Regions from separate parts of the Streptomyces sp. NPDC050315 genome, predicted to be linked through region 1. Evidence: riboswitches for the same ligand, from Rfam matches in the RefSeq annotation. Region 1 holds a riboswitch; each other region holds the start of a gene.
The links. A riboswitch is a leader RNA that binds a small molecule or an ion and turns the genes downstream of it on or off. The one in region 1 is predicted to bind thiamine pyrophosphate.
Positions count from the first base shown of each region.

Region 2: another riboswitch for thiamine pyrophosphate. It lies ahead of thiM (hydroxyethylthiazole kinase); the one in region 1 lies ahead of thiO (glycine oxidase ThiO).
Region 3: another riboswitch for thiamine pyrophosphate. It lies ahead of thiC (phosphomethylpyrimidine synthase ThiC); the one in region 1 lies ahead of thiO (glycine oxidase ThiO).

Region 1 covers NZ_JBFAKN010000002.1:327,876-331,147, reverse strand. The annotation lists gene thiS (sulfur carrier protein ThiS) at 1-29, opposite strand, end outside; gene thiO (glycine oxidase ThiO) at 26-1,255, opposite strand; TPP riboswitch at 1,253-1,366, opposite strand; gene AB0I82_RS08470 (FAD-dependent oxidoreductase) at 1,495-2,742, shown strand; gene AB0I82_RS08465 (Rv2175c family DNA-binding protein) at 2,834-3,199, shown strand.
Region 2 covers NZ_JBFAKN010000001.1:1,112,117-1,115,388, forward strand. The annotation lists gene AB0I82_RS04910 (cytosine permease) at 25-1,398, opposite strand; TPP riboswitch at 1,457-1,551, shown strand; gene thiM (hydroxyethylthiazole kinase) at 1,555-2,382, shown strand; gene thiE (thiamine phosphate synthase) at 2,379-3,056, shown strand.
Region 3 covers NZ_JBFAKN010000006.1:399,965-403,236, reverse strand. The annotation lists gene AB0I82_RS24105 (SsgA family sporulation/cell division regulator) at 3-428, shown strand; gene AB0I82_RS24100 (YibE/F family protein) at 446-1,819, opposite strand; TPP riboswitch at 1,890-2,043, shown strand; gene thiC (phosphomethylpyrimidine synthase ThiC) at 2,037-3,272, shown strand, end outside.

The sequences.
Region 1 (3,272 bases):
GCGGGGTCGGGTGCCTTCGAGGCGGTCATGCGGTCTGCTCCTGGAGTGCGGCGCGCTGCGGCGCCGGATCGGGGGAAGCGGCGGCTGCGGGCCCGAAGCGCAGCGGCGTGAAGGGCCGCGCCTCCTCGGGCAGCTCCCCGGTGGTCAGCGCGTGCGCCATGACGTCACCGGTGACGGGGGTGAGCAGCACACCGTTGCGGAAGTGGCCGGTGGCCATCAGGAGGCCGGGCAGCGCGCTGGGCCCGAGGAGCGGCGCGTTGTCGGGCGACCCGGGGCGCAGCCCGGCGATCGTCTCGACCAGCGGCAGTTCGGTGATGCCCGGCACCAGCTCGTGCGCGTCGCGCAGCAGCTCGTAGACGCCGCCCGCGGTCACCGTGGTGTCCCAGCCCAGCTCCTCACTGGTGGCGCCGACGACCATGTCGCCGTTCTCGCGCGGCACCAGGTAGAGCGGGCCGCCGCGCACCACGGCGCGCACGGTGCGGGACAGGAAGGGGCCGTACGCGGCGGGAATCCGCAGCCGCAGCACCTGGCCCTTGACCGGCCGTACTGGCGGCCGTACGTGCTCGGGCACCCCGGCCAGCCGTCCGCTGAAGCTGCCGGCCGCCAGCACGACCTGCCCGGCCGGCAGCGCCGTGCCGTCCGCCAGCTCGATGCCGGTGGCCCGGTCCCCGGCGACTGTGAGCCGCGCGGCCCGCTCCCGTACGAACTCCACCCCGGCCCGCTCGCAGGCCGTCAGCAGGGCCGTGGCGAGCCGTCGCGGGTCGATCTGGTGGTCACCGTCCACCCGCAGACCGCCGCGCACGCCCGGCGCCAGCATCGGTTCGAGCTTCCGGCACTCGCGGCCGGTCAGCCACTCCGAGTCCAGGCCGCAGCGGCGCTGCAGTGCGTGCAGCTCCCGCAGGTGGGCGCGGTCGTCGGCGTCCAGAGCCACGGCGAGCGTGCCGCACCGCCGGTGTCCCAGGTCCTGGCCGCTCGCCTCGGCCAGCTCGGCGGCGAACGCCGGATAGCGCGCCGCGGAGTCGAGATTCAGCCCCAGGAGCGTTTCCTCGCCGTAGTGCAGCTCCGTGACGGCGGCCAGCATGCCGGCCGCGACGCGCGCCGCGCCGCCGCCCGGCTCCGGGTCCACGACGGCGGTGCGCAGGCCCCGCTGGGCCGCCCGCCAGGCCGTCACGAGCCCCATGAGACCGCCCCCGACGATCACCGCGTCGGGCCGCCCGGCAGCTGTCTCCGCCGGTGTACGTGCAGGTGGATGCATGGGCTTCCAGCCCCTCCCTTCGCCGGCATGACCCGGATCAGGTTCGTACGGTCGGAGGCCGCCGCAGCCTCCCTCTCAGCCCGGTGCGTCCGGGCTCCCGCGAGTACAAGTGCCGTCAGAGTAGTACGCGCGCGACACTCGCCGTAAGGGTGCTCTGCGCGGCCGGAGCGTGACCCTGTGTCAGAGATCTCGTCGCGCGGTGCTAAGCCCCCCGAAGGGGTGCGTCCTAGAGTGATCAGGTGAGCCAGCAGAGCAAGTACTCGCGGACCCCCGACCGCTCGCGCCGCGTCGTCATCGCCGGCGCGGGGATGGCGGGCGTGCAGACCGCCGTTGCCCTGCGCGAACAGGGCTGGCGCGGCACGATCACCCTGCTCGGCGCCGAACCGCACCCGCCCTACGACCGGCCGCCGCTCTCCAAGGCGGTGCTGCTCGGCAAGGCGGACGGCTCGGCCTTCGACGTCGACTTCGCCTCCCTGGGTATCGAGCTGCAGCTCGGCACGAGTGTCACCGGACTCGACGCCGACGCCCATGAGGTGCTGACCGAGGCCGGCCCGGTGCCCTACGACCGGCTGGTCATCGCCACCGGGGCCGAGGCCATGACCCTCCCGGGCAGCGAGGGCGTACCGGGTGTGCACGTGCTGCGCACCCTGGACGACGCCGAGCGGCTGCGCCCGGTACTGGCCGCCCAGCAGCGCATCGTGGTCGTCGGCGCGGGCTGGATCGGCGCGGAGTTCGCCACCGCGGCCCGCGAGACCGGCTGCGAGGTCACCGTCGTGGAGGCCGCCGACCGCCCACTGGCCGGCGCGCTGCCCGAAGAGGTCGCCGCCCACATGGCCCGCTGGTACGCCGACGCGGGGGCCACGCTCCGTACCGGGACCAGAGTCGCCGCAGTGCAAGAAGGCGCCGTTCTGCTCGCCGACGGCACGTCCCTGCCCGCGGACGCCGTGGTGATCGGCATCGGCTCGCGCTGCGCCACGGACTGGCTGGCCGGCTCCGGTGTCGAGCTGTGCGAGGACCGCTCCGTACGGGCCGACGAGCGGCTGCGCACCTCGGTGCCCGATGTGTACGCGGTCGGCGACTGCGCCTCCTTCCCGTCCGCCCGCTACGGCCGCCGGCTCCTGGTGCACCACTGGGACAACGCCCTTCAGGGGCCGCGCACGGTCGCCTCGAACATCGCCCGGTGCGAGGTCGAGGGCACCGTGTACGACCCCGTGCCCTACTTCTGGTCGGAGCAGTTCGGCCGGTTCGTGCAGTGCGCCGGGTACCACGGTGTGGCCGACGAGCTAGTCTGGCGCGGCGACCCCGGGAGCGCGGCGTGGACGGCGCTGTGGCTGCGGGACGGCGCGCTGGTGGCGCTGCTGGCCGTGGGGCGGCCGCGCGACCTGGCGCAGGGACGCAAGCTCATCGAGCGGGGCGCGCTGCTGGACCGGACGGCCGCGGCGGACGCCTCGGTACCGCTGAAATCGGCTGCGGCGCAGGTGCGTTAGCGGCGGCGCGGCCGCCGGCTGTGGCCGGTGGTGTGCACTGATGGCGATGCCCGGCTACCGACTGTCAGTGGGGGATGGCACGCTTGGGGGTGTGACCGAGATTGACGCAAAGATCGATGGACTGGTTTCCGCCTGGCTCACCCTCCCCGACATCGCCGAGGAACTCGGCGTCGAGGTGACGCGAGTCAGGCAGCTGGTCAAGGAGGGCCAGCTGATCGCGGTGCGCCGCGGTGAGAACAGGGCCCTCCAGGTGCCGGCCGAGTTCATCAAGGAAGGCAAGGTCGTCAAGGGCCTGGTGGGGACGCTCACGCTCCTCAGGGACGACGGCTTCACCGACGAAGAGATGCTGGAGTGGCTGTTCACCGCGGATGAGACCCTGCCGGGGACGCCCGCGCAGGCGCTGCGCGAGAATCGCGGCACGGAGGTGAAGCGCCGGGCACAGGCGCTCGCCGTCTGACCCACCCGCCACACCGTCGCAACCGAAGGGCGTGCGGACCGGCCGGCCCGGTCCGGTCCGTACGCCCCGTCTG
Region 2 (3,272 bases), on a different contig from region 1:
GTTTTGTTGTGTCCGCAGGCCTTTTCAGTTTCCGCGCGCGCCGCGCAGCCGAAGCGGTGCGTAGACCGCGACCGAGACCAGGAAAGTCACGAAGTACGCCAGGTCCGCGCCGTGCAGCGCCTCGGCGACCGGGCCGATGTACAGCGAGGTGTCCATGAAGGGCACGGCGGCGGCGAACGACACGACGAAGGCCAGTACCGCCGGCCACCACGGCTGCGGACGGGCGAATTCCTCGTGCACCTCGACCGGCCGACCGCTGCGGGCGCGGGCGCGGGCGAGCCAGTCGATCGCGACGACGCCGATGAAGCCGGGTATCCAGTAGCCGACGAAGAGCAGCACGTTCTGGAAGCGGGCCGTGGTGTCGGCGGCGTGCATCCACAGGACGAGCAGGAAGCCGAGTACGGCGGCGACTGCGGCGGCGATGGGGCGTGGGATGCGGACCCCGGCCGTCTGCAGGGCCAGCGAACCGCTGTAGTCGTTCATGGCGTTGCTGCACACCGCCGAGGCGGCGATGGCCAGCAGCCCGAAGGCGCCCAGCGCCCCGCCGCCGAGCAGCTTGTGCACGCCCGCCGCCGTCTGGTCGGTGAAGAGGCCCGCCGCCCACAGGCCGAGGGTCTGCACCCAGAGGTACGCGGCGGCCATGCCGAGCAGGGTGTACCAGAACATCCGCGGCCGGGAGGACGAGCGCGGCAGGTACCGACTGAAGTCCGAGGCGTAGGGGGCCCAGGAGATGGCGAGGCTCAGCGCGACGGTGGTGGTCAGGACGAAGGCCCCGGCCCGGTCGGCGCCGTGTGCGGTGGCGGCCGACGGGAGCGGGACACCATCGAGGAGCTTGACGCTGAGGGCGAGGAAGGCCGCGCCCAGCACGAAGGTCATCACGGTCTGGAGGCGGTGGATGGCCTCGTACCCGAGGACGCCGACGACGCCCTGGAGGAGCAGGACGGTCAGCGCGCCCAGCCAGAAGGGCCAGCCGAGCAGGCGGGCCAGCGCGTCGCCGCCGAACAGTCCGATCAGCGCGTCCCAGGCGATGGAGGACAGCCACTGCAGGATGCCGGGCAGTACGACGCCGCCGCCGAACGCCAGCCGGGCGAGCGGCAGTTGACCGGTGCCGGTGAGGCTGCCCCACGTACCGAGGTAGGCGGACGGCGCGGCGCCGAGCAGCGTGCCGAGCGCCATCGCGGCGAACGCGGTCCAGAAGTCGAGTCCGAGGCCGATGCCCACGGTGCCGGTGAAGACGCCGGTCATGGTCAGGTTGGGCGCGAACCACACGGTGAACAGGCGGCCGGGGCGGCCGTAGCGGTTGTTCTCGGGCACGGGGCCGATGCCGTGCCGTTCGACGGACAGATCGCCGGCGCCGGCGGGCATCCGCCCGTCGAACACGGGACGCTCGATGGTCATGGGTCTTCCAGGGGTCGGGGTTCCGGATCGGGAACGGGGTGCGGGTAGCATGTGGGCACACAGAGACACGGGGTGCCCATCTCAAGGGCTGAGATCACACCCGTCGAACCTGATCTGGTTCGCACCAGCGAAGGGATGTCACAGAGGAATGCCCCTATGACGCGTCCGGCCGACGACCTGCTTGCCACGGCCCGGCAAGCGCTCATCCGCGTACGCCATGAAACACCACTGGTGCAGTGCCTCACCAACCAGGTCGTTTCGAACTTCACGGCCAACGTTCTGCTCGCGCTGGGGGCCGCCCCGGCCATGGTGGACATCCCCGAGGAGGCCGGCCCGTTCGCCGGGGCCGCCTCGGGACTGCTGGTCAACGTGGGCACACCGCACGCCGAGCAGCGCGCGGCCATGACCGAGGCGGTGGCGTCGGCAGTCCGCAACGGGACGCCGTGGGTGCTGGACCCGGTGGCGATCGGCTCGCTGCGGGTACGGACCGCGCTGGCGCACCGGCTGGCCGCGCAGGGCCCGTCCATTGTGCGCGGCAACGCCTCGGAGATCATCGCGCTGGCCGGGACCGGAGGCGGCGGGCGCGGGGTGGACGCGACGGACGAGGTCGAGTCGGCGGCCGGGGCCGCGGGCACGCTGGCCCGCGCGACGGGTGCGGTGGTCACTGTCTCCGGACCGGTCGATCTGCTGACGGACGGCGCGCGGACGGTACGGGTCGCCAACGGGGACCCGCTGCTGACGCGGGTGACCGGCGGTGGCTGTGCGCTGGGCGCGGTGCTGGCGGCGTTCGCCCCGCCGCACTCGGCTCCGGACGGTGACCGGCTGGCCGCCGCGGTCGCCGCGGTGACGGTCTACACCGTGGCCGCCGAGGTCGCGGCCGAGCGCAGCGGCGGCCCCGGCAGCTTCGCGGCCGCCTTCCTGGACGCGCTGTACGGCCTCGACGAGGACACGCTCGACAAGCGGGCGGCCATCTCGTGGGCGTGACCGGGGACCCGGAACTGCCCGCACCGCTGGACCTCTCCGTGTACCTGGTCACCGACGCGGCGCAGGCCGCCGCGTGCGGCCGGGACGTGCCCGGCACGGTCGCGGAGGCGGTGGCCGGCGGGGTCACGGCAGTACAGGTGCGGGAGAAGGACGGCGCAGCACGGGAGTTCCTCGACACGGTGCTGCGGATCTCCGCGGTACTGCCCGAGCACGTCGCGCTGTTCGTCAACGACCGGGTGGATGTGTACTTGGCGGCGCGCGCGGCCGGGGCGCGGGTGACCGGGGTGCACGTCGGCCAGTCCGACCTGCCGGTGGCCGCGGTCCGCGCGCTGACCGGGCCGGAAGCGGTGATCGGGCTGAGCGCCGCGACGGAGGACGAACTGCGGGCCGCGGCCAAGGAACCGGCGCGGGTCGACTACGTCGGCATCGGCGCGCTGCACGCGACCCGTACCAAGGCGGACGCGCCACCGGAGTTGGGCATCGAGGGCTTCGCCCGGCTGGCGGCGCCCACGCCGCTGCCGGCGGTGGCGATCGGCGGGGTGACGGTGGCGGACATGGCGCCGCTGCGGGCCGCGGGCGCGGCGGGCGGCGCGGTCGTCTCGGGCATCTGCGCGGCCGCCGACCCCCGTACGGCGGCGCGCGCTTACGCGGAGGCGTGGGGCCGGGCCTCCTGAGCCACTCTGCCCCTCCCCCGACGGGCCGTCAGCCGCCGCGCCGCCGACGTAACCGTTGGCGGTACTGGTGACGGCCCACAGCGTGGCGCCGGCCGCGTCCAGCAGGACGAAGCGGCGCAGCGGGAACCGCAGGCTGCCGGTGGACAGTGCGGACGCCACCCGGCCGCCGGGCAGGAAGCGGCCCGCCACTATCAGTGTCGTGGCGTGCCGCCCGAC
Region 3 (3,272 bases), on a different contig from region 1:
TGATGAGCCAAACAGTGCAGGCAGAAGTGATGATGAGCTTCATCGTCTCCGAGGAACTCGCCTTCCGGATTCCGGTGGAGCTCGATTTCGACAGCGCCGATCCCTATGCCGTGCGCTTCACGTTCGATCTCCCGGGCGATGCCCCGGTGACCTGGGCGTTCAGCCGGGAACTGCTCCTGGACGGCCTGAGTCGGCCGGCCGGTGAAGGGGACATTCACGTGGCGCCGGTCTCGGGCGCGCACCTCAGTGATGTCTTCGTCAGTCTGCAGGTGGGCTCCGAGCAGGCGCTTTTCCGCGTCGGCGCGGCTCCGTTGGTCGCTTTCCTGGACCGTACGGACCGGCTGGTGCCGCTCGGCCAGGAGCAGATCTGCGGCACGCTCGACGCGGAGCTGGACCGGATCTTCGCGAACGCGCAACGGGCGGGCTGACCGCCGGTCCGGCCCGGTCAGCGCTTGCGGCGGCGGCCCCGTCCACCGCGCCTGCTGCCCGGCTGCCCGGGCCCCGGACCGGCCGCCCGGCCGTCTTCCTCCTGCGGACCGCTCCGGCTGCCGCGGTCGGCGGAGACCACCAGTACCGCCAGCAGCGTGGTCAGCGGTACGGACACGACGAGCCCGATACTGCCCACGAGCGTCCGGATGATCTCCTCGGCCACCATTTCGCTGCCGGCGACCGTACCGACACCGCTGCGGGCGATGGAGAACAGCAGGAGCAGTGGGAGCGCGGCGCCCGCGTACGCCAGTACCAGCGTGTTCACCACCGACGCGATGTGGTCCCGCCCGATCCGCATCGCCGCCCCGTAGATCTGCCGCCGGCTCGCCGTCGGGTCGGCGTCCCGCAGCTCCCACACGGCCGCCGTCTGGGTCACGGTCACGTCGTCCAGTACACCCAGCGACCCGATGATGATCCCCGCCAGCAGCAGACCCCGGATCTCGATGCCCGGGTAGAGGCTGTGCACCAGTCCCGTCTGGTCGTCCGTGTTGCCCGTCAGCTGTGCCCAGCCGATGAACACCGATCCCAGCAGCCCGATCAGCAGCAGTGACGCCAGCGTGCCGAGCACCGCGACCGATGTACGGGCCGTCAGGCCGTGGCACATGTACAGCGCGATGAGCATGATCGCGCTGCCCCCGACCACCGCCACCAGCAGCGGATTCGAGCCCTGCAGGATGGCCGGCAGGATGAACACGGTGAGGACGGCGAAGCTCGCCGCCAGCGCGACCAGTGCCAGCACCCCGCGCAGCCGCCCGACGACCACCACCGCCAGCGCGAACACCGCGGCGAGCACCCACATCGGGAAGGTGCGGTCCACGTCGGTGACCGAGTACTGCAGGTCCCGGGGCGCCTTGGGCGCGTACGCCACCACGACGTCCTGGCCCTCGGTGTAGCGGCGCGAGGCATCCGGCGTCACCACGGTCTTGAAGCGGTGCCCCGTGTCCTTGCCGGTGGTCACCTCGATGGTGGCCTGCTCACAGCGCTGCGCCTGCTGCTGCGCGCCACCGCCGGGTCCCGTCGGCGGCTGTTGCTGCTCCATCTGCTGCTGTTGCTGTGCGTTGACGTCGGCGCAGTCCACCTTCGTCAGCTGGACGACCCGCGCGGACTGGGTCTCCTGGTCGAAGCCGACCCCCGTGGGCTTGTGCGGCGGTGCGCCGCCGGGCCAGAGGGCGATCAGCCCGACGCCCACCGCCAGGGCGAAGGGGATCAGTACCGCGGCGATGACCTTGCGCAGGTGGCGCGAGACGGGCGCGGCTGGTCCGTGGCCATGGCTGTGGCCGTGTGCATGCGGATGAGTGTGCGGCTGGGGCTCGGGCTCGTTGCGGGTCACCGCCCGATCATCCAACAACTCACCGGGCCCCCTGGTCACCACGCGGCATCGGCCGCTACCGTGGTGGCACCTTTGCAATCGCGGGAGCTCGGAGCACCGGGCTGAGAGGGCGCTGATTCCGTACCAGCGGTGTTTCACGTGAAACACCGACACGGGAAGAGCTGCGTCGACCGCCGAACCTGTTACCGGGTAATGCCGGCGTAGGGAGTGGGTCTTAATGACTCTGCAGGATGCACGCACGCCCGAAAATGGCCAGGACGCTGCCGAGACGACGCAGCAGATCGGCTGGCACAAGGGCTACATCGACGGATCGCGCCCCGACATCCAGGTGCCGGTCCGGCGAGTGCACCTCACCAACGGCGAGCACGTGACGCTTTACGACACGTCAGGGCCGTACACCGACCCCAATATCGAAACCGATGTCCGCCGCGGCCTCGCGCCGCTGCGGGAGAACTGGATCATCGCCCGCGGCGACACCGAGGAGTACGCGGGCCGGCCGATGCGCCCGGAGGACGACGGCCTCAAGCACACCTCGCCGCGTGGCGGCCTGAAGAACCTCGACGCGGTGTTCCCGGGCCGGCCCCGGCAGCCGCGCCGCGGTCGGGACGGCGCCGTCACCCAGCTCGCGTATGCCCAGCGCGGCGAGATCACCGCGGAGATGGAGTACGTCGCGGTCCGCGAGAAGTGCAGCCCCGAATTCGTGCGGGACGAAATCGCGGCGGGTCGCGCGGTACTGCCGGCCAACGTCAACCACCCGGAGATCGAGCCGATGATCATCGGCAAGAACTTCCTGGTGAAGGTCAACGCCAACATCGGCAACTCCGCGGTGACCTCCTCCATCGAGGAGGAGGTGGAGAAGATGACCTGGGCGACCCGCTGGGGCGCCGACACGGTCATGGACCTCTCCACCGGCCGGAACATCCACACCACCCGCGAGTGGGTGCTGCGGAACTCCCCCGTTCCCATCGGCACCGTCCCCCTCTACCAGGCCCTGGAGAAGGTCGACGGCAAGGCCGAGGAGCTCACCTGGGAGATCTACAAGGACACCGTCATCGAGCAGGCCGAGCAGGGCGTCGACTACATGACGGTCCACGCCGGTGTGCTCCTGCGGTACGTCCCGCTCACCGCCCGCCGCAAGACCGGCATCGTCTCCCGCGGCGGCTCGATCATGGCGGCGTGGTGTCTGGCGCACCACAAGGAGTCCTTCCTCTACGAGAACTTCGAAGAGCTCTGCGACATCCTCGCCTCGTACGACGTCACGTTCTCGCTCGGTGACGGCCTGCGCCCCGGCTCCATCGCGGACGCCAACGACGAGGCCCAGTTCGCGGAGCTGAAGACGCTCGGCGAGCTCAACACCATCGCCAAGTCGCGCGGCGTGCAGACCATGATCGAGGGCCCGGGCCACGTCCCGATGCACAAGATCAAGGAGAACATCGACCTCCAGCAGGAGATC